Regions from separate parts of the Variovorax sp. GW821-FHT10C12 genome, predicted to be linked through region 1. Evidence: predicted binding sites of a transcription regulator. Region 1 holds the regulator's gene; each other region holds the start of a gene.
What was found. Region 1 encodes sigma-54, which starts transcription at its own class of promoters, with help from an activator protein. Its sites were predicted from a motif close to TGGCANGNAANCTGCTTT; they were not measured.
Positions count from the first base shown of each region.

Region 2: a site for sigma-54 is predicted at 4,790-4,807, ahead of AC07OH_RS12590 (nitrate- and nitrite sensing domain-containing protein). Genes of this name have one in related genera too.
Region 3: a site for sigma-54 is predicted at 3,084-3,101, ahead of hmpA (NO-inducible flavohemoprotein). Genes of this name have one in related genera too.

Region 1 is NZ_JBWKNE010000005.1:356,894-364,425, forward strand. Features, by position in the region: gene AC07OH_RS22970 (SPOR domain-containing protein) at 1-334, shown strand, start outside; gene AC07OH_RS22975 (thiol:disulfide interchange protein DsbA/DsbL) at 487-1,131, shown strand; gene lptA (lipopolysaccharide transport periplasmic protein LptA) at 1,262-1,981, shown strand; gene lptB (LPS export ABC transporter ATP-binding protein) at 1,978-2,772, shown strand; gene rpoN (RNA polymerase factor sigma-54) at 2,790-4,382, shown strand; gene AC07OH_RS22995 (phospholipase D family protein) at 4,393-6,009, shown strand; gene AC07OH_RS23000 (LysE family translocator) at 6,014-6,658, opposite strand; gene AC07OH_RS23005 (YceI family protein) at 6,681-7,316, opposite strand; gene AC07OH_RS23010 (YceI family protein) at 7,355-7,532, opposite strand, start outside.
Region 2 is NZ_JBWKNE010000001.1:2,683,022-2,690,553, reverse strand. Features, by position in the region: gene AC07OH_RS12610 (ANTAR domain-containing protein) at 1-140, shown strand, start outside; gene AC07OH_RS12605 (ABC transporter ATP-binding protein) at 166-975, opposite strand; gene ntrB (nitrate ABC transporter permease) at 972-1,910, opposite strand; gene AC07OH_RS12595 (CmpA/NrtA family ABC transporter substrate-binding protein) at 1,924-3,171, opposite strand; gene AC07OH_RS12590 (nitrate- and nitrite sensing domain-containing protein) at 3,493-4,758, opposite strand; gene tsaD (tRNA (adenosine(37)-N6)-threonylcarbamoyltransferase complex transferase subunit TsaD) at 4,859-5,920, shown strand; gene AC07OH_RS12580 (alpha/beta hydrolase) at 5,856-6,614, opposite strand; gene AC07OH_RS12575 (Hsp20/alpha crystallin family protein) at 6,806-7,177, opposite strand; gene AC07OH_RS12570 (branched-chain amino acid ABC transporter substrate-binding protein) at 7,305-7,532, shown strand, end outside.
Region 3 is NZ_JBWKNE010000003.1:187,935-195,466, reverse strand. Features, by position in the region: gene AC07OH_RS17455 (FUSC family protein) at 1-368, opposite strand, end outside; gene AC07OH_RS17450 (MarR family winged helix-turn-helix transcriptional regulator) at 369-827, opposite strand; RNA gene rnpB (RNase P RNA component class A) at 986-1,354, opposite strand; gene norR (nitric oxide reductase transcriptional regulator NorR) at 1,414-3,000, opposite strand; gene hmpA (NO-inducible flavohemoprotein) at 3,136-4,320, shown strand; gene cysK (cysteine synthase A) at 4,412-5,332, shown strand; gene AC07OH_RS17425 (NAD(P)/FAD-dependent oxidoreductase) at 5,406-7,031, shown strand; gene AC07OH_RS17420 (VUT family protein) at 7,034-7,532, shown strand, end outside.

The DNA of each region.
Region 1 (7,532 bases):
CGACCTCGCCCGGGCCCGCGCAGGCGGCAGCAGCACGACCACCGCGTCCGCTGCGCCGAGCCACACGGCCGCCGCACCGTCGCCGTCGGGTGCCGACCCCTTCATGTACTTCGTGCAGGCCGGCGCCTTCCGCACCACCGACGACGCCGAGGCGCAACGCGCCAAGCTGTCGCTGATGGGCGTCGAGGCCAAGGTCACCGAACGCGAGCAGGCCGGTCGCACGGTCTACCGCGTGCGCGCGGGCCCGTTCAACAAGAAGGACGACGCCGATCGGCTCAAGGAACGGCTCGACGGCGGCGGTCTCGAATCGGCGTTGGTGCGCGTGCAGCGCTGACCGACGCCTTTCTTGAACAGCCTTTAAGCTCTCGCCCGCGCGGCATCTGCCGCACTCGTTTGTCAATTCCAGCGCCTCGGTCGCGCCGCCCACGGGGAACTCCCGGCGGCGCGCCGGCTCTGTACTGCGGTACCCACAGGAGAACCTTTTCCATGAAACGTCGTGACTTTTCGCTGGCCGCCACTTCGATCGGGCTGCTTTCGCTGGCTGCCGTTCCGGCACACGCCCAGCGCGCCCCCAAGGCCGGCTCCGATTTCCTCGTGCTCGACAAGCGCGTGCCCGTCGATGCATCCGCCGGCAAGGTCGAGGTGGTCGAGTTCTTCTCGTACAACTGCCCGCATTGCAACGACTTCGAGCCCTCGCTCGAAGCCTGGGTCAAGGCAGCCCCGAAGGAAGTGGCGTTCCGCCGCATCCCGGTGCCTTTCGTGGGCAACGACGTCGAAGCCAAGCAGCGCCTGTACTTCACGCTCGAAGCCATGGGCAAGCTGGAGGAATACCACCCGAAGGTGTTCGCCGCGATCCACGCGCAGCGTCAGAACCTGAACGGCGAAGCCAACATCCAGGCCTGGGCCGAGCGTGCCGGCCTCGACGGCGCCAAGTTCAAGGAAACATTTGCGTCCTTCGGCGTGGCCAGCAAGGCCCGTCGCGCGTCGCAGCAGACCGAGGCCTACAAGGTCGCCGGCGTGCCGGCCCTGGCCGTGGCAGGCCGCTGGTATGTCGACGGCGAAACCGCCGGCAGCATGGCCAAGGTGCTGCAGGTCGCGACCTTCCTCATCGGCGAAGCCAAGAAGGGCTGACCGCCCCGACGACCTGTCGACCTGGTTTTTGGGTCGAATGCAAGGCCCGCTTCGGCGGGCTTTTTCATTGGTGGCGGTGGGCAATTGCCATCCCACGCATACAATGTTTCAGAGCAAGTTTCGTGCCTTTATGACATTGCCCTCCATCCCCACATTCCCCACCCTTCGTCGCCTCGGCCGCCTGGCCTTCGGCGCGCTGTTGCTGGCCGGAGCCGCCTCCGGCGCCCTGGCTGAAACCGCCGACCGCACCAAGCCGATGAACATCGAGTCCGACTCGATGCGCTACGACGACCTGAAACAGACCAGCGTGTTCACCGGCAACGTGCTGGTCACGAAGGGCACGATCATCATCCGCGGTGCGCGGCTGGACGTGCGCCAGGACGCCGAGGGCTACCAGTACGGCGTGGTCACGGCGGCGCCCGGCAAGCTGGCCTATTACAAGCAGAAGCGCAACGCCGGCGACGAGTGGATCGAGGGCGAGTCGGAAGTCATCGAGTACGACAGCCGCGCCGACAACGTCAAGTTCATCCGCCGCGCCGTCATGCGCCGCCTGATCGGCGCCACGGCCAACGACGAGAGCAGCGGCGCGCTGATCGTCTACGACCAGAGCAACGACACCTACACCGTCAACGGTTCCCTCGTGCCGCCGAACGCCGGCGTCTCGGCGGGTGGCGGCGGCCGCGTGAAGGCCATCCTCACGCCGAAGGCCACGCCGGCCCCGGCGGCGCCCGGCTCCGCGCCGGCAGCCGGCGGCAAGAAGCCCGCGGCCCCGGCGCCCACCCCCGCGCCCGGCGCCGGGCTGCGCTCGAGCACCACACTGGGCGGCACCGAAGGGGAAGGGCGCAAGTGATCGAAACCGCAGGAATCCCGCCCGCCGACGGCGTCCCGGGCAGCCGCCTCGTGGCGCGCGGCCTCAAGAAGAGCTACGGCAGCCGCACGGTCGTCAAAGACGTGTCGCTTGATGTGCAGAAGGGCGAAGTCGTCGGACTGCTCGGCCCCAACGGCGCGGGCAAGACCACCTCGTTCTACATGATCGTCGGGCTGGTGCGCGCCGACGCTGGCGAGATCACCATCGACGGCGAGCCCATCGCCCACATGCCGATCCACCGCCGCGCGCGCATGGGCCTGAGCTACCTGCCGCAGGAAGCCTCGATCTTCCGCAAGCTCACGGTCGAGGAAAACGTGCGTGCCGTGCTCGAGCTGCAACGCGAGCCCGACGCCAACGGCCGCCTGGTGGCGCTGTCCAAGCAGCACATCGACGAGCGCCTGACCGACCTGCTGGCCGACCTGCGCGTCGACCACCTGCGCGATTCGCCTGCGCTCGCCCTGTCGGGCGGCGAGCGCCGCCGCGTTGAAATCGCGCGCGCGCTGGCCACCCAGCCGCGCTTCATCCTGCTGGACGAGCCCTTCGCCGGCATCGACCCGATCGCGGTGATCGAGATTCAGCGGATCATCAGTTTCCTGAAGGAACGTGGCATCGGCGTGCTCATCACCGACCACAACGTGCGTGAAACGCTGGGCATCTGCGATCACGCGTTCATCATCAGCGACGGGCACGTGCTGGCACAAGGCACACCCTCGGAGATCGTCGACAACGCCGAGGTACGCAGGGTGTACCTGGGCGAGCACTTCCGCATGTAAGGGAGGGTCGGGTCTCCATGAAGCAAGGGCTGTCCCTTCGCGTCTCGCAGCATCTGGCCTTGACGCCGCAGCTGCAGCAGTCCATTCGCCTGCTCCAACTCTCCACGCTCGAACTGAGCCAGGAGGTGGAGCAGATGCTGGACGAGAACCCGTTCCTCGAACGCACCGCGGAAGAAGCGGCGCGCGAGGAGTTCGGGCTCGATGCTGTCGACACGCCCGTGCCGCGCGACGATGGGGGTGAAACCGGCGAGGGCGACTTCGCCCCGGCGCCGACCAGCAGCGCGACGACCACCACCAGCGAAGCCACGTCCACGCCCGACTCCGACGGCCCCGCCGCCGAGATCACCGAGCGCGAGCCCGACTGGGAAGGCGACGGCACCGTCGAGATGGCGCCCGACGACAGCGAGTGGGGCAGCGATGCGCCTGCGCGCCAGAACAACCTGGGCGACGACGAGCGTGCCGACGCCACCGAACTCGCGCGCAGCCAGGAGTCGCTGCAGTCCTTCCTGCACCGCCAGGCGCTGAGCCTGCGGCTCAATGAAAACGACTGCGCCGCGCTGCGCTTCCTGATCGAATCGCTCAACGACGACGGCTACCTCGAAGACTCGCTGCCCGCGCTGGCCTCGGGCCTGGCGGGCGACGACAACGACCAGTTCGACGACCTCGTGCACCACTTCCAGGTGGCGCTGGGCCTGCTGCAGAGCCTGGAGCCGGTCGGCGTCGGTGCGCGCGACCTCGGCGAATGCCTGAGCATCCAGCTGAAGGCGCTCGCCAGCGAAGACGAGACCGAGGCCGAAGCGCTCATCCGCAAGACCGCCATCGCGATCTGCAAGCAGCCGATGGAGCTGCTCGCGCGGCGCGACTTCAAGCGCCTGGCCACGCTCACGCGCACCAACGAAGAGCTGGTGCGCTCGGCGCTGCAGATCATTGCGCGCCTGGAGCCCAAGCCGGGCCGCCGTTTTGTCGACGTCGAACGCAACATCATCATTCCCGACGTGATCGTCACCAAGACGGGCCGCGGCACCAACATCAAGTTCCGCGTCATGCTGAACCCCGAGGTCATGCCGCGCCTGCGCGTGCACGACATCTACGCCGGTGCGCTCAAGTCGCACAAGGGCGAGGGCAGCCAGGCTCTGTCGCAGCGGCTGCAGGAGGCGCGCTGGTTCATCAAGAACATCCAGCAGCGCTTCGACACCATCCTGCGCGTGAGCAACGCCATCGTCGAGCGGCAGAAGAGCTATTTCGTGCACGGCGAACTCGCGATGCGCCCGCTGGTGCTGCGCGAGATCGCCGACGAGCTGGGCCTGCACGAATCGACCATCTCGCGCGTGACCACCGCCAAGTACATGTCGACGCCCTTCGGCACGGTCGAGCTCAAGTACTTCTTCGGCTCGGCGCTGGGCACCGAGACCGGCGGCAACGCGTCGAGCACGGCGGTGCGCGCGCTGATCAAGCAGTTCGTGAGTTCCGAGAGCATCAAGAAGCCGCTGTCCGACAGCCAGATCTCCGAGATGCTGAAAGAGCAGGGCATCGAGTGCGCGCGCCGCACCGTCGCCAAGTACCGCGAGGCCCTGCGCATCGCGCCCGCCAACCTGCGCAAGGCACTCTAGAAAACCGACGATGACGAGCCGCCTGCTGTCGCGCTGTGGGCATTGGGTGGTCGTCATTGCGGCGGCGCTGCTGTTCGCCGGCTGCGCCACGCTGCCCGACGAGGCACCGCGCCCGCCCACCAAGACCATCGCCGTCTCGGCCGACACCGCGCTCGGCAAGATCGCGCTGGCCTCGCAGCCCGACCCCGACCTCAGCGGCTTTCGCCTGATGCCCGGCGGCGACTTCGCCTTCGACACGCGGCTGCAGCTGGCGCGCCGCGCGCAGCGCACGCTCGACGTGCAGTACTACCAGATCGAGAACGACGAGACCGGCCGCTACCTGCTGCGCACCCTGCGCGATGCGGCCCAGCGCGGCGTGCGCGTGCGTCTGTTGATGGACGACCTGTACACCTCGGGCGAAGACGAGCTGCTGCTCGGGCTGGCCGCCACGCCGAACGTCGAGCTGCGTCTGTTCAACCCGTTCCCGGCCGGGCGCGGCAGCCTGCTCAAGCGCTTCACCGCGTCGCTGTTCGACTTCAGCCGCGTCAACCGCCGCATGCACAACAAGCTCTTCATCGCCGACGGCGCGATGGCGGTGGCGGGCGGGCGCAACATCGGCAACCAGTACTTCCGCCGCACCACCGGCCCGAACTTCATCGACCTCGACACCTTCGTCACGGGTGCGCTGATCCCGCGCCTGGGCGTGCTGTTCGACCAGTACTGGAACAGCCCGCACGTGCGCCCGATCGGCGCGGTCGTGCACACCGACCTGCCGCGCGAAGAACTGCAGCGCCGCTTCGACGCCGCCACCGGCCCCGACACCACGCCGCCGCCGCCCAGGCCCGCGCCCAACGACCTGCTGGGCTACAGCCCGGTGGCCGACGACCTCGACGCCGGCAAGCTGGGCCTGATCTGGACCACAGCCGAGGCCTATGCCGATTCGCCCGACCGCGTGATCGGCAAGACCGCGTCGTATGGCGGCGTGCCGCTGCTCGACGTGGACAGCGTGCGCTACAACGTGGTCGAGCAGATGCGCCGCGCGCGCAGCGAGGTGACGCTGGTCTCGCCCTACCTGATCCCGGGCGCGTCGGGGCTGGAGGTGATGCGCGAGATCCGCGGGCGCAACGTGAAGATCAGCGTGGTCACCAACTCGCTCGCCGCCACCGACGAACCGCTGGTCCACACCGCCTACCGCCGCTACCGCGCCGACATGCTCGCGTTGGGCGCCGAGCTGCACGAGCTGAGTTCCGCGCGCACGCGGCGCAGCGTGCGCCTCGGCCTGTTCGGCACGTCGGTGGGCCGGCTGCACGCCAAGTCGGCGGTGATCGACCAGCGCATCCTGTTCGTCGGCTCGATGAATTTCGATCCGCGCTCCGAGATTCACAACACCGAGATCGGCCTGTTCATCCGCAGCCCCGAGATGGCGCAGCAGACCCTGAAGCTGCTCGATGTGCTCAAGCAGCAGGGCGCCTACCGGCTGCGCTTTGCCGAAGGCGCCGATGCGGGCGCCACCGGCTCGCGGCGCATCGAGTGGGTCAGCGAGGAAGGCGGCAAGACCACCGTGCTGCACGAAGAGCCCGACTCGGGCTTCTGGGACCGCACCATGCTCGAGTTGCTGTCGCCGCTCACGCCCGAGAGCCTGCTCTAGGGCCTCAGGTGCCGCGCACGGCCGACCACACGAGCCGCAGGCCCAGCAGTCCCATCACGCCGCCGGCCGCGCGGTCGATCCAGGTCTTGTAGCGCAGGTAGGCCGCGCGCGGCGCGGCCGAGGACAGTGCCAGCGCGACGATCGCGTACCAGCCCGTCTCGATGCAGAAGATCACGGCCGGCACGGCGAGCGCCAGCACCAGCGGCACCTCGCGCGGCAGGAAGGCCGCGAAGATGCTCGCGTACACCACCGCCGTCTTCGGGTTGCTGATCTGCGTGGCCAGGCCGAGCAGGAAGGTGCGTCCGCTGCGGCCTTGCTGGCGCGGCGAGGCGTCCGTGTCGGGTGTGATCGCGAGCGGCTGACGCGCGCCGCGCCAGATGCGAAAGCCCAGGTAGATCAGGTAGGCGCCGCCGAAGGCCTTGATCGCGAGGTACAGCCCCGGCACCGCGAGGAACGCCGCCTGCAGCCCGGCCAGCGCCGCGATGGAGAACGCCAGCCCGCCGGCGCCCATGCCCAGGGCGGCAGCCAGCCCGTCGCTGCGCGAGGCCACGGCGGTGCGCGCCACCATCACGAAGCTCGGGCCCGGGCTCATCGCGCCGACGGCCATGGCGCCGGCGATGCCGAGCAGGGAAAGGGTGGTGTCCATCATCGCGTGGTTCCTTGCGTCGTCGTCATTGCTGCACGTTCACGGCTTCGACCTGCACCAGCAGCTTCACCTTGTTCTCGAAGCCGAAGTTCAGGCCCCAGGTGATGCCCCAGTCGCTGCGCTGCACGGTGGCCTCGAAGTCGCCGCCGCAGACCTGGCGGTTGATGAGCGGGTTCAGGTAGCAGTTGAAGCGCACGGCCTTCAGCGTCACCGGCTTGGTCTGGCCCATGAGCGTGAGCGTGCCGGGCACGTCGGTCACCTTGTCGCCGCTGAAGTCGATGCGCTCGGCCACGAAGCGGCCGGTGGGGAATTCGGCCACGTTGAAGAAGTCCTTGCTCTGCACGTGGCGGTTGAGCAGGTCGACGCCGGTGTTGATGGAGCTGATGTCCATCGTGATGTCGACCTTGCCGCTGGCGCCGGTGCCGTCGATCTGCACCGAGCCGTCCTTGGTGCTGAAGCGGCCGCGGTTGGTGGTGGTGCCGTAGTGGCCCATCTCGTACATCACGAAGGTGTGGGTCGGGTCGATCACGTAGCTCGCATTTTTGGCCGGCCCGCCCGCGGGCTTGGCGGCCAGCGGCGGCGCGGTGTATTCCTGGGCCGTGGCGGCCAGGGGCAGGGCCGCGCCCGCGCAAAGGGCCGCGGCGAAGAAGAGCTTGTTCATGGCAAAGGAAGAAGGATGCATGGGAAATGAAATCGTCGTCACAGCGGCCCGAGGCCCGCGAGCGTCAGCTTGAAGCGCACCTGCACCTCGTTGCCGACCACCGAGGTGTCGGTCCATTCGCCGTCGCCCACCTTGTAGTCGAGCCGCTGGATCGTGAGCGTGCCCGTGGCGACCGAATACGCGCCGCCCGACGACACGATGCTCACGGGCACCGTC
Region 2 (7,532 bases), on a different contig from region 1:
TGCGCCTCGTCGGCGGCGTGCAGGCGCTCGAAAGCCCCGAAGGGCGCGCCACGCTGGTGCGTTCCAGCGAGGCGCTCGTGGACACCTTCGAGCGCCTCACGGGGTGGTACGAGCACAGCCTGCAGGTCATCATGTCGTGACGCCCGTGGTGCTGCGCCTGCGGGATCAGGCCGCGGCCTTCTCCACATGCGCCTGGCGCGTGTAGAGAAAATCGATGACCGCCTTGCGCGCATGCACATAGGCCGGGTCTTCGGCCAGCGCCACGCGGTTGCGCGGGCGCGCGATGTCCACCGCCAGCACATCGCCGATGGTGGCGGCCGGGCCGTTGGTGAGCATCACGATGCGGTCGCTGAGCAGCACGGCCTCGTCGACGTCGTGCGTGACCATGACGACGGTGCTGCGCGTCTTCTGCACGATGGCGAGCAGCTCGTCCTGCAGCTTGGCGCGGGTGAGGGCGTCGAGCGCGCCGAAGGGCTCGTCCATCAGCAGCACCTTGGGTTCCATCGACAGCGCACGCGCGATGCCCACGCGCTGCTTCATGCCGCCCGAGATTTCGCCGGGGCGCTTTTGCGCCGCGGGCGTGAGACCCACCAGCGCGAGCGCCGCGTCGGTGCGTTCGCGCAGCTGCGCCTTGTTCTCGGTGGCCGCGAACACGCGTTCGACCGCGAGGTACACGTTCTCGAAGCAGGTCAGCCAGGGCAGCAGCGAGTGGTTCTGGAACACCACGGCGCGCTCGGGCCCCGGGCCCTTGATCTCCTTGTTGGCGCACAGCAGCACGCCCTGCGTGGGCGTGGTCAGCCCGGCGATGAGGTTCAGCAGCGTCGACTTGCCGCAGCCCGAGTGGCCGATGAGCGTGACGAACTCGCCCTTGGCCACGTTCAGGTTCACGTCGCGCAGCGCGACGAAACGGCCCTTGGGCGTCTTGAACGCCTGTTCGACGCCATGGATCTCGATGTACTTCGAATCGTCGTTCATGATTTCACCTCTTCGAACGTGAATGCGGTGGCGAGCTTGATGAGCGCGAACTCCAGCACCAGGCCCACGATGCCGATCACGAAGATCGCGATGATGATGTTGGCGACGTTGAGGTTGTTCCACTCGTCCCACACCCAGAAGCCGATGCCCACACCGCCCGTGAGCATCTCGGCCGCGACGATCACCAGCCACGCGGTGCCCACGGCCAGGCGCACGCCCGTGAGCATGTAGGGCAGCACGGCGGGAAAGAGGATCTTGGTGAGGATCTTCCATTCGCTGAGGTTGAGCACCTTGGCCACGTTCATGTAGTCGCTGGGCACGCGCTGCACGCCCACGGCGGTGTTGATGACCATCGGCCAGATCGAGCAGATGAAGATGGTCCAGATGGCGGCCGGGTTGGCGCCCTTGAACACCAGGAGGCCGATGGGCAGCCACGCGAGCGGCGACACCGGGCGCAGCAGGCTGATGAGCGGGTTGAACATGCGCGAGAGGAACTCGAAGCGCCCGATGGCGAAGCCGGCCGGAATGCCGACCGCTGCCGCCAGGCCGAAGCCCAGCGCCACGCGCTGCAGCGACGACAGCACGTTCCAGCCCACGCCCTGGTCGTTCGGCCCCTTGCTGTAGAACGGATCGCTGAACACCGTGAGCGCCTGCTGCCAGGTGGCCAGCGGCGAGGGGAAGCCGGTGGTGCTCTTCATGGCGACGATTTCCCACACCAGCACCAGCAGGCCGAAGCCCAGGAACGGCGGGAGCACGCGCATCCAGAAGGCGCGCAGGTCGATCGGCGTGCGGGGCCTTTTCTCCCTCTCCCCTCTGGGGAGAGGGCTGGGGTGAGGGGCAGCCTCAACGCGGGGCACACCCTCACCCCGACCCTCTCCCGCACGCGGGAGAGGGAGAGAGACATCCATCGGCGAATGAAAGACAGCGCTGACCATGGTGCGTTTCTCCTCAGACATGGAGCTTGAAAGACTCGGCGTACTTCTTCGGGTCCTTGCCGTCCCACACGGAGCCGTCGAAGAGCTTGCTGGTGCGCAGCACGTCCTTGGGCACGGGCGTCTGCGTGGCGGCGGCGGCCTGCTTGTAGATGTCGATGCGGTTGATCTCGGTGGCCACCTTCAGGTAATCGGGGTGCTCCTTCAGCAGGCCCCAGCGCTTGTGCTGCGTGAGGAACCACATGCCGTCCGACAGGTACGGGAAGTTCACGGCGCCGCCGTTGTAGAACTTCATGTGGTTCGGGTCGTCCCAGCTCTTGCCCAGGCCGTTGGTGTAGCGGCCCAGGATGCGCTGGTTGATGGCGTCCACGCTGGTGTTGACGTAGCTCTTGTCGGCGATGGTTTCGGCCATCTTGTTCTTGTTCTGCAGGCCGGTGTCGATCCACTTGCCGGCCTCGAGGATCGCGGCCGTGACGGCGCGCGCGGTGTTCGGGTACTTCTTCGTGAACTCCGCGGTGCAGCCCAGCACCTTCTCGGGGTGATCCTTCCAGATGTCCTGCGTCGTGATGCCGGTGAAGCCGATGCCGTCCATGATCGCGCGCTGGCCCCAGGGCTCGCCCACGCAGTAGCCGTCCATGTTGCCCACGCGCATGTTGGCCACCATCTGCGGGGGCGGCACGGTGATGTTCTTCACGTCCTTGAACGGGTCGATGCCGGCCGAGGCGAGCCAGTAGTAGAGCCACATGGCGTGGGTGCCGGTGGGGAAGGTGTGGGCGAAGGTGTATTCGCCCTTTTCCTTGGCGATGAGCTTGGCGAGCGAGGCCGCATCGACCGCGCCCTTGTCGGCCAGCTTCTTGGACAGCGTGATGGCCTGGCCGTTGTTGTTCAGGGTCATGAGCACGGCCATGTCCTTCTTCGGGCCGCTCACGCCCAGGTGCATGCCGTAGACCAGGCCGTAGAGCACGTGCGCCATGTCGAGGTCGCCGTTCACGAGCTTGTCGCGCACGCCGGCCCAGCTGGCTTCCTTGCTGGGCACGATCTTCACGCCGTACTTCTTGTCGATGCCCAGCACCGAGGCCATCACCACGCTGGCGCAGTCGGTCAGCGGGATGAAGCCGATCTTCACTTCTTCTTTCTCGGGCTTGTCCGAGCCCTGGGCCCAGACGGCGGCGCGCAGCGCGGGGTCGATGCCTACGGCGCCGAGGGCGGCGGCCTGCAGCACGCGGCGCCGGCTCAGTTTGGTTTTCAGCAGCAGATCGGACATGGACGGGGCTCCAGAAGTGAAAGACAAAAACGAAAAGGCGTCCGCACCGCGCAGGGGCTGCTCGTGAACGAGCCCTTGCGGGATGGGGACGCCTTTGTCCGGTTCGGTGGGCCGCACCCGCCGTTGGGTGCAACCTGCCTTTGAGACCTTGCGGTCCCGTGCCAAGGACTACGCAAGCGACGTGCCAGCTCGAACCTGCCGTTGGGAGCTATGGAAAAGATAGCTGGCAGGGCGCGCCGGTGCAGGAGAAAGTTCCTGCTGGCTCGCTAACCCGGGCGACGCACAGTTGTTGTGCGCTGCACCAATCCAAGCGGCCCCGGGTCAGCGCCGCGGTGCAGCTTCGAGCGGCAGGTAGTCGGCCATGGCCAGCATCGACTCGGCCACGTCGACGAGGCGGCGCTTCTGGTTCATGGCGGTCTGGCGCAGCATCTTGTGCGCCTCGGCCTCGCTCAGGCGTCGGTGCGCCATCAGCAGGCCCTTGGCGCGCTCGACGATCTTGCGTTCGTTGAGCGAGGCACGCACGGTGTCGAGCTCGTCGCTCATGGCCTGCAGGCGCTGCGACTGCTCCTGGACCATGTCGAGCACCGAGCGTTCGAGGTGGCGCCCCAGCTGCGCCGGCGTGGCGTCCTGCGCCTGCTGGGCATCGTCGAAGAAGAGCGCGCCGCCGGCCTGCGGCGCCAGCGTGCCGAGCAGCTGCCGGTAGGCCGCCAGCTCGCTGCGCGCCTGGGCGGTCTTGTGGTCGCACAGCGCGCGCAGGTCGGCCGAGAGGCGGTTCTCGACCGTCTGCATGGCGTCGATGCGCCGCGTGCAGCAGTCGAACCAGGCCTGGCTCAGCAGCGCGTCGGCCGGCACCGAGGTGGCGCCCTTGCGGCGCAGGCGCTCGAGCTCGGCCAGCACGGCGTCGGACTGGCTGTCGTGCCACAGCGTGCGCACCGCGTCGCCCGAGAAATCGATGAACACCTGGAAGCAGCGCTCCTGCGACTCGATGAGATGGCGCCACTGCTGGCGCTGCGCGTCGTCGCCCCGGCCCAGCGCGAGCGCGGCGGCGCCGAAGGCGCGCTCCTGGCCGGCGAACTCCTTGCCCTGCATGAAGTTGAACATCGCCACCAGCAGGCGCGAGATCTCGGGGTCGGTGGCGCCGTCGGCCGCCTCGAACACCACCGCCAGCAGGCCGGCCACGAGCTTGGCGAAGGCGGCCACGGCCTGCGCCGGCTGGAGTTCGAGCGCGTCGATGCGCCGGCGCAGCGCGGGCAGGGCGTCCAGGCCGGGCAGCACCCAGGCGATGCGGCTGAACAGGCGCGCGCCGTGGCCGGCGCCCACCGCACGGTGGTGCTCGGCCTCGAGCCGGTCGAAGCCGGCGCGCACCTGCTGCTCGAGCGCCAGGCATTCGGCGATCTGCGGGCCGCGCTGGTCGGCAAAGCGCCCGCCGTGCGAGGCCAGGAACACGTTCGACATGCCGCGCTCGCGCTGCAGCGCATGCACGAGCCGGCCGATGGCGCCGACCAGCTCGCTGGTGCGCGCGAGCTGGTCCAGCGCGTCGATCTCGCATCGGCGCGCGGCGATCAGGAAGCTCAGGCCGGATGTCATTCGTGGGGGCGCAGAAGGGGCGCCTTCCGCTCGTGCAACTTCCGTGCCTCGCTTGCCCCTTCGCGGGCGCCGCCGGCGGGCGGCCCCTACACTCGGCGCCATGCTCTTGTTGGGAATCGAATCATCCTGCGACGAGACCGGCGTGGCGCTGGTCGAGTCGCACGGCGACGCGCTGCCGCTGCTGCGTTCGCACGCGCTGCACAGCCAGATCGCCATGCACCAGGCCTACGGCGGCGTGGTGCCCGAGCTGGCCAGCCGCGACCACATCCGCCGCGTGCTGCCGCTCACCGAAGCCGTCATGGCCGAGGCCGGGCGCTCGCTGGCCGAGATCGACGTGGTGGCCTACACGCGCGGGCCCGGCCTGGCCGGCGCGCTGCTCGTGGGCGCCGGCGTGGCCTGCGCGCTCGGCGTGGCGCTGGGCAAGCCGGTGCTGGGGGTGCATCACCTCGAGGGGCACCTGCTGTCGCCGTTCCTGAGCGCCGACCCGCCCGAATTTCCGTTCGTGGCGCTGCTGGTGTCGGGCGGCCACACGCAGCTGATGCGGGTCGACGGCGTGGGCCGCTACGAACTGCTCGGCGAGACCATCGACGACGCAGCCGGCGAGGCCTTCGACAAGAGCGCCAAGCTCATGGGCCTGCCGTACCCCGGCGGCCCCTGGCTCGCGAAGCTGGCCGAAGAGGGCGACGCCGCGGCCTTCAAGCTGCCGCGCCCGCTGCTGCACAGCGGCGATCTCGACTTTTCGTTTGCCGGCCTGAAGACGGCCGTGCTCACGCAGGCCAAGAAGCTCGGCGACCAGCTCGAGGCGCGCAAGGCCGACCTCGCCGCCTCCACGCAGGCGGCGATCGTCGAGGTGCTGCTGAAGAAGTCGCTTGCGGCGCTGGACCAGACCGGCCTGAAGCGGCTGGTGGTGGCGGGCGGCGTGGGGGCCAACAGGAACCTGCGCGAGCAGCTGAACGCGGCGTGTGCGAAGCGCAAGGTGCGCGTGCACTACCCCGAGCTGCACCTGTGCACCGACAACGGCGCCATGATCGCCATGGCGGCCGCGATGCGTCTGCAATCAGGCCTGTCGCAGGCCTCCGAGCGCTACGCCTTCGACGTCAAGCCGCGATGGCCGATGGCATCGCTGATGACGCCCGAGACGCCGCTGCCGGAAACCGCGTAGCCGGCGCGCGTGCGCCGCGGCCCAGTGAAGGCAGCGGCAGCACGTCGAGCACATTGCGCCAGAGCTGGCGCCATTCGGGCCAGTCATGGCCGCCTTCGGTCGTGAACACGCGTCCCGGCGGCAGGGCGTCGGCCAGCAGCTTGTGGTTGCTGGCAAAGCGGTCGGCCAGGCCGAAGCCCAGGTACAGCGGCGGCAGGTCCTGGGAAGGCTTCGGCGCCAGGTACTGCTGGAAGAAGGGCCAGAGTTTGCGGTCGGGCTCCTCGTCGGGCTGCGGCCCGGTGGGTGCCTGCCAGGCGCGCAGGCCACCGGCCTTCTTGATCTCGGCGCCGAGCACGCGGCGCCCGAGGTAGGGCGCCAGCGCCACGATGCCGTCCACCGAGCCCGGCCGCGCCAGTTCGTGGATCAGCGCGCCGAAACCGCCGATGGAAATACCGACCAGCCAGATCGAGGTGTAGCCCTTGGCCCGCTGGGGCTCGATGACGTCGGCGTGCAGCCGCTCGCTCAGGGTCTGGTCGTAGTAGTAGGAGACGTCCGCATCGACTAACAGCGCGTCGGCTGCGAGGTGCCGTTCGCGCACGGCGCTGATGAAACCCTCGCGCTCGAACTCTTCGGGCTTGAGGTAGGCCCCCGGCAGGAAGATCAGGAGCGTGTCGGACCGTTCGTTGTCATTGGCTGACTGCAGGTGCGTTTTCATGGTGCCTTGAGGCACACCCGCTGTCCGCACCGCCCCGGGAACTCGATGCGTTTACGAGATGCCCACGAAGAAGAAAGTACTAAAAAATCGTCACATCATGTGACGTTATCCAGCGCTATTGTGAATACGACGCTTGTTTAAAGTCAAAACAAGCTGTCACTAACATTTTCTTCGTGGGGGCATCGGTCCGACTAGTTGATCTGCAAGTGCGAAACCTGGCTTGCCGGCACCAGCTTGCCGAGCTTCAGGGTCAGCACGCCGTTCTCCAGCTTGGCTTCGCTGGTGGCCAGGTCGATGGCCTGCGGCAGCTCGTAGGCGAGCTTGATCTGGCGCTTGGCTTCGGCCTTGCTTTCGATGCGGACCACGGCGCCTTCGATGGCCACCGACAGGTCTTCACGCGACAGGCCGGGCACGTCCAGCGACAGGGTCCAGCTCTTGTCGTCCTGCTCGACCAGCGGCGAGCGGCGGGCGCCGGCAAAAGCCTCGTTCACGAAGCGCTCGAAAGCGCGGTCATGGGCACGGGGAGCGAAATGCGCGCTGCGATGGGTGGGGGTGAAGAACATGGCGAAAACTCCAGGGTGAATGAACACAATGGGGACATGGAATGTGTGTCCCTTACACTGCGCGGCCTTTCCATCGTGAGTGCCGCTTGACACCTCATCTAGGCGCATCGGCACGCGTTTCAAGACAATGAAAACCCCCTTTATTTGGCGCCGCCAGGCCTTGAAATTCGCAGCGGCGGCGCTATGCGCGACCCCGTTCGCCGGCTTCGCGCAGGCCCCGCAACCCGCCCCGATCCGGCTGGCGCTCATCGAGAGCATGAGCGGCCCCTTCGCCAACACCGGCGAAGCCGTGTTCCGCAACCTGCTGTGGGCCGTGGAGCGTGTGAATGCACGCGGCGGCGTGAAGCTGCCGGGC
Region 3 (7,532 bases), on a different contig from region 1:
GCCGTGTAGCCCGCGAGCATGAAGACGTACGAGCGCGGCGTGCGGTCGAGCAGCGAGATGTACAGGCACAGCCCGACCCACAGCGCGAGCACCAGCGTGAGCAGCTCGGGCGCGTTGGACAGCGCGGGCACCATGAGCACGGTGGCGACGCTGCCGATGAGCGTGCCGCAGAAGCGGAACATCGCCTTGGAGCGCACGGCGCCGGCCAGCGGATGGGCGACGACGTAGGTGGTCATGAGCGCCCAGAAGGGGCGCGGCAGGCCGGCGCGGCTGGCCAGGTACATCGCCAGCATCGCGGCGGCGAAGCTCTTGACGGAAAAGAGAACTTCCGCGCGGGTGAAGCGCGGCAACGACATCGCCGTGGACATCTACTGGCCGCGCCCTTCCTGCTGCAGGCTCTGCATGCCGGCGGCACTGCGGCCGAGCTTGGCCTCGAGCGCGCCGAAGACGCGCAAGGTGGCGGCGATGTCCTCGTCGGGAATGCCTTCGAACAGCGCGGCGCGCATCTGGCGCAGCGCGGCCTCGATGGGCTCGCACACGGCGCGGCCGGCGGGCGTGAGGTGCAGCGTCTTGGCGCGGCGGTCGGCCGGGTCTTCGCGGCGCTCGACGAAGCCGGCCTCGACCAGTTGGTCGAGCGAGCGCACCAGCGACGGCCCTTCGATGCCCAGCGCCTCGGCCACCGTGCCCTGGCGCACGCCGTCTTCCATCCGCCCGAGCACCACGACCGGCCAGGCCAGCGTCTGCGACAGGCCGACGTGCGCCACCGCCTTGTCGGCCGCCGCGCGGTAGCCGCGCTGGAGCACCGACAGCGAGGTGCCGAGCCGCATCAGCGCGTGTTCGCGCAACGGGGAGATGGGTTCGGTATCGGCCACGGCGTTATCAATTAGTTAGCTTGCTAACAATTGTACGGGTTTCTACCGAGTTTTGCACGCGACCGCGCACGTCGTCAGCGCGCGGCCCAGGGAAAAGGGGGAGAGAAAGAAAAGTGTGAAGCTCGCCGATAAGCCGGATTCTGTGCACCGGAGCCCTCTTGCGAAGACCCCGGCGTGACCGCCATTACTCTGGGCCGTTTGTCGCCAAACGGCTCGATGCCACCTACCCGCCAGCTCAGCGGAACCACCTCGATACTGGCCTACTTGGTGTTGCTGCGCGCAGAGATTGCCCGTTTCACCCGAACTGAATCGGCTCGTCTCTGTTGCTCTGATCCTCACCTCACGGTGGAGAGTCGTTAACTCCTGCGCTGTCCTGTGCAGTCCGGACGTTCCTCCAGTGCGATCTTTCGACCCGATGCTGTTGCCCGAAGGCAGAGCATCGTCCCTTTCGGGCTTGCACCAGCGGCGGTCTGGCGTGCTTCACCGCTCGATTATCGCCCGCCCCGTCAATGACCCTTCAGGCGATGCCGCGCGCCGACCTTCAACCGGGCGTTTCGTGGTCGCCGGCCTGCACCAGACCCAGCTTGCGCAACGTCCGATGGAAGTTGCTGCGGTCGATGCCGGCCTCGCGCGCGGCGCTGGCCACGCGGCCGCCGTGGCGGGCGAGCAGTTCCGACAGCCAGGCCCGCTGGAAGGCCTCGGTTGCGTCGCGCAACGTGCCGCCAGCGATGGCAGGCCCCGCGTGTTCGTTCGCCGGGGCCTGCACGGGCGCTGCCACGGCGCTTCCCACGACGGCAGCGCTGTCCAGCGCCAGGTGATGCGGTTCGATGGCCGTCCAGCGCGAGCCGCGCGGCTGCTCCCTGAACGCCCGCAGCGAGGCGCGACTGATCACATGCTCGAGCTCGCGCACATTGCCCGGCCAGCCGTGCGCCAGCATGGCGGCCTTCGACGCCGGCGAGAGCCGCAGGTTGCGCGCGCCCAGTCGGTGCTGGTTCTCCTCGAGAAAGCTGCCGGCGAGCACGAGCACGTCGCGCCCCCGTTCGCGCAGCGGCGCGACGACGAGCGGATAGACCGACAGCCGGTGGTACAGGTCGGCGCGAAAACGCCCCTGCGCGATCGCCGCGGGCAGGTCGCGGTTGGTGGCCGCGATCACGCGCACGTCGACCTTGCGCATGCGGTCGCTGCCGGGGCGCTGCACCTCGCCGCTTTGCAGCACACGCAGCAGCTTGGCCTGCACGCTCAGCGGCAGCTCGCCGACCTCGTCGAGAAAGAGCGTGCCGCCATCGGCGATCTCGAACTTGCCGTCGCGGTCCTGCACGGCGCCGGTGAACGCGCCGCGCTTGTGGCCGAAGAGTTCGCTGTCGGCCAGCGACTCGGGCAGCGCCGCGCAGTTGACCTGCACGAGCGGCTGCTCGCTGCGCCGCGAGCGCGCGTGCAGGCGCTGCGCGACCAGGTCCTTGCCGACGCCGGTTTCGCCGAGCAGCAGCACCGTGAGGTCGGAGACGGCGACGGTGTCGATCTCGTGGCACAGCTGCTTCATCGCCGGGCTGCTGCCCAGCAGCTCGCGGGGGGCGCCGCGCCCTGCGCGCAATGCCTGGGCCACAGCCTGCTCGCGCATCGCGCGCGCCTGCATTTCGCGGATCGTGTCGGCGGCCTCGATGCCGGTTTCGACAAGCGCAATCAGTGCCTCCATCTGCGCCGGGCCCACGGCATCGAAGGCGTGTGGCTCCAGCGCGTCCAGCGTCAGCAGGCCCCAGACGGCGCCGCGCAGGCGCAGCGGCGCGCCCATGCAGTCGTGCACCGGCAGGATGCCCGGCTGGCCGGCGACGAGGCCGTCGTACGGGTCGGGCAGGTTGCTGTCGTGGGCGAAGCGCAGGCCCCGTTCGCTGTCGAGCAGGCGCGCGAAACGCGGATGGGCGGCCACGGGAAACTGGCGCCCCAAGGTCTCATCGCTCAGGCCGTCGACCGCGACGGGCTTCAGCACATCGACGTCGAGCTGCAGCAGCGCGGCGGCATCGCAGCGGACCAGTCCGCGCGCGGCGGCGAGCAGCGACCGGTAGCGGGCGGCCTCGGCTTCGGGCTCGGGTGGTGAGGCCTCGGTGGTCGAATCGACACGCAATGTGGTCATAAGTACAACGCTGAAGTTGTTGTGAATTTGACCACGCCTGATAAATCCCCAACGGCATCAAGCACTTGCAGCGGTCTTCCGGCTGGCACGGATCGTGAGACGACAAAGGCATCTCAACAGAGGAAGCGCCAGACCATGAACCCGCAAACCATCGCCATCGTCAAGTCCACCGTGCCCGCGCTCCAGGCCCACGGCGAGGCCATCACCAGCCACTTCTACAAGATCATGTTCGAGGGCCATCCGCAGGTGAAGGCCTTCTTCAACGAAGCGCACCAGGCCGCCGGCACGCAGGCGCGTGCGCTGGCGGGTGCGGTCATCGCGTACGGCGCGCACATCGACCGGCTCGAAGCGATCGCCGGCGCCCTGCCCCGCATCATCCAGAAGCACGCCGCGCTGGGCGTGCTGCCGGAGCACTACCCGATCGTCGGCCACTACCTGCTGCGCGCCGTGAAGGAGGTGCTCGGCGATGCCGCCACCGACGAGGTGATCGCCGCCTGGGGCGAGGCCTACGAATCGCTGGCGGGCCTGCTCATCGCCGCGGAAGAAGCCGTCTACAGCGCCAACGCGGCGCAGCCCGGCGGATGGCGCGGCACGCGCGAATTCCGCGTGGCCCGGCGCGAGGATGAAAGCGAGGTCATCACCTCGTTCTACCTGGAGCCCGTGGACGGCGGCGCGCTGCTGGCGTTCACGCCGGGGCAGTACCTCACGCTGGTGCTGGAGATCGACGGCCAGCCGGTGCGCCGCAACTACTCGCTGTCCGACGCGCCGGGCAAGCCGTGGTACCGCATCAGCGTGAAGAAGGAAGAAGGCGGCCGCGCCTCGAACTGGCTGCATGAGGCCGCCGCGGTCGGCACGCGGCTGCAGGTGCAGGCACCGTGCGGCGACTTCGTGCTGCAGCCCGCGGGCGAACAGGCGCGCCCCCTCGTGCTGGTGACGGGCGGCGTGGGCATCACGCCCGCGATGAGCATGCTCGAATCGGTGGCGCACACGGGCCGGCCGGTGCACTTCGTCCATGCGGCGCGGCACGGCGGTGCGCATGCCTTCCGCGCCCGCGTGGATGCGCTCGCGCAGCGGCATGCGAACGTGAAGCCGCTGTATGTCTACGACGCGCCGCGCGACACCGACACGCCGCATGCGACCGGCTTCGTCACCCGCGAGCTGCTGGCCGGGCTGCTGCCGGAAGACCGCGACGTCGACCTGTACTTTCTCGGGCCGAAGCCCTTCATGCAGGCGGTGTATGCGAACGGGCTGGCGCTCGGCGTGCCGAAGCAGCAGCTTCGCTACGAGTTCTTCGGGCCGCTGGAAGCCCTGGAAGCCTGAGGGAAGCAAAGCCCTGCGCTGAAACGGTCGCGGGCTGGTCTCACAATGCGCGCTGTCCGCCCGAACAACCGCATTGATCCAAGGAGATTCCATGAAGGCCCAGAACATCCTCCAGACCATCGGCAACACGCCGCACATCCGCATCAACCGCCTGTTCGGCCATGCGAAGCAGCAGGTCTGGATCAAGTCGGAGCGCGCCAACCCCGGCGGCTCGATCAAGGACCGCATCGCGCTGTCGATGGTGGAAGACGCCGAGAAGAGCGGCGCGCTCAAGCCCGGCGGCACCATCGTCGAGCCCACCTCCGGCAACACCGGCATCGGCCTGGCGATGGTCGCGGCCGTCAAGGGCTACAAGCTGATCCTGGTGATGCCCGACAGCATGTCGGTGGAGCGCCGTCGCCTCATGCTGGCCTACGGCGCCACCTTCGACCTCACGCCGCGCGCCAACGGCATGAAGGGCTCCATCGCCCGCGCCGAGGAAATCGTGGCCGGCACGCCGGGCGCGTGGATGCCGCAGCAGTTCAACAACCCCGCCAACGTCGACGTGCACGTGCGCACCACGGCCGAAGAGATCGCGGCCGACTTTCCCGAGGGCATCGACGTGCTCATCACCGGCGTGGGCACGGGCGGCCACATCACCGGCGTGGCGAAGGTGCTCAAGAAGAAGTGGCCCAAGCTGCAGGTGTTCGCGGTGGAGCCCGTGGCTTCGCCCGTGATCTCGGGCGGCGCGCCGGCGCCCCACCCCATCCAGGGCATCGGCGCGGGCTTCATTCCGAAGAACCTGGACACCTCGCTGCTCGACGGCGTGCTGCAGGTCGACGCCGAACCCGCGCGCGAAATGGCGCGCCGCTGCGCGGTCGAGGAAGGCATCCTGGTTGGTATCTCGTCGGGCGCGACGCTCGCGGCCATTGCGCAGAAGCTGCCCTCGCTGGCGCCCGACGCGGTGGTGCTGGGCTTCAACTACGACACGGGCGAGCGCTACCTCTCCGTCGAAGGCTTCCTGCCCGCCTGATCCAGCTACAAGTTTCATAGCGCCTCGGGCGCTTAAAATCGTCGGTCTGCTTGATAACCACAAGCCCCACGACATGCTGCGAATCTCCGAACTCAAACTCCCGCTCGACCACGCGCCTGACGCGCTGGCCACCCTGATCGCCCGAACGCTCGACGTTCCGCCCGAAGCGATCGCCTCCCACACCGTCTACAAGCGCAGCTTCGACGCCCGCAAGGTCGACCTGCTCACGGTCTACATCTGCGACGTGCAGCTGGCCGACGCCGCGCTCGAAACCGCGCTGCTGGCCAAACACGCCGGCCACCCGCACATCCAGCCCGCGCCCGACATGCGCTACACGCCGCCGGGCCAGGCGCCCGACGACGCCACGCGCCCCGTGGTGATCGGCTTCGGTCCCTGCGGCATCTTCGCGGCACTGATGCTCGCGAAGATGGGCTTCAAGCCCATCGTGCTCGAACGCGGCAAGACCGTGCGCCAGCGCACCCGCGACACCTGGGGCCTGTGGCGCAAGAGCGTGCTCAACCCCGAGTCGAACGTGCAGTTCGGCGAAGGCGGCGCCGGCACCTTCTCGGACGGCAAGCTCTACAGCCAGATCAAGGACCCGCGCTTCCTCGGCCGCAAGGTGATGGAAGAGTTCGTGAAGGCTGGCGCGCCGCCCGAAATCCTGTACGTCGCGCATCCGCACATCGGCACCTTCAAGCTGGTGAAGGTGGTCGAGAACATCCGCGAGCAGATCGTCGCGCTCGGCGGCGAGATCCGCTTCGAGCAGCGCGTGACCGACGTGCACATCGAAGACGGCCACCTGCGCGGCCTCACCGTGCTCGACCAGACGACCGGCCAGAGCAGCGAGCTGCGCGCCGACCACGTCGTGATGGCACTGGGCCACAGCTCGCGCGACACCTTCGAGATGCTGCATGCGCGCGGCGTGTACATCGAGGCCAAGCCTTTCTCGATCGGCTTCCGTGTCGAGCACCCGCAGGGCCTCATCGACCGCGCCCGCTGGGGCCGCCACGCGGGCCATCCGCTGCTGGGCGCGGCCGACTACAAGCTGGTGCACCACGCCAGCAACGGCCGCTCGGTCTACAGCTTCTGCATGTGCCCCGGCGGCACCGTGGTCGCGGCCACCAGCGAGCCGGGCCGCGTGGTCACCAACGGCATGAGCCAGTACTCGCGCAACGAGCGCAACGCCAACGCGGGCATCGTGGTGGGCATCGACCCGAAGGACTTCCCCGGCGATGCGCTGGCAGGCATCGCGCTTCAGCGCCAGCTCGAAAGCAACGCCTATGTGCTCGGCGGCAGCAACTACCACGCGCCCGGCCAGCTGGTGGGCGACTTCATCGCCGGCAAGCCGTCCACCGCGCTCGGCAGCATCATCCCGTCGTACAAGCCTGGGGTGACACCGACCGACCTGCACCAGGCCCTGCCCGCCTACGCCATCGAGGCGATGCGCGAAGCCTTCCCGGCCTTCGGCCGCAAGATCAAGGGCTTCGACACGCACGACGCCGTGCTCACCGGCGTGGAAACGCGCACCTCGTCGCCCATCCGCATCACGCGCGGCGACGACTTCCAGAGCCTCAACGTGCGCGGCCTCTACCCGGCCGGCGAAGGCGCGAGCTACGCGGGCGGCATCCTGTCGGCCGGCGTGGACGGCATCAAGGTGGCCGAGGCCGTGGCGCGCAGCGTGCTCGGCAGCGCCGTTTGACAATGCACTTCCACCGTCCCACCACCGGCCAGCTGGCCGTCGCCACGCTGGCGATGGCCGCCGTGGTGCTCGCGTCCAACCTCCTGGTGCAGTTCGCCATCAACGACTGGCTCACCTGGGGCGCCTTCACCTACCCGGTGGCCTACCTCGTGAGCGACCTCGTCAACCGGCGCTTCGGCCCCGGCATGGCGCGGCGCGTGGCGTGGGTCGGCTTCGCGGTGGCCGTGGCGGTGTCGCTGCTGCTCGCACCGGCGCGCATCGCCGCCGCCTCGGGCCTGGCCTTCATCGCCTCGCAGCTGCTCGACATCCGCGTGTTCGACCGCCTGCGCCGCGGCCTGTGGTGGCGCGCGCCGCTGGTGGCCACGGTGATCGCGGCCGTGCTCGACAGCATCGTCTTCTGGGGCATCGCCTTCGCAGGCACCGACGGCCCCTGGCTCACCTGGGCGCTCGGCGACCTGGGCGTGAAGCTCGGTGTCGGCGTGCTGATGCTGCTGCCGTTCC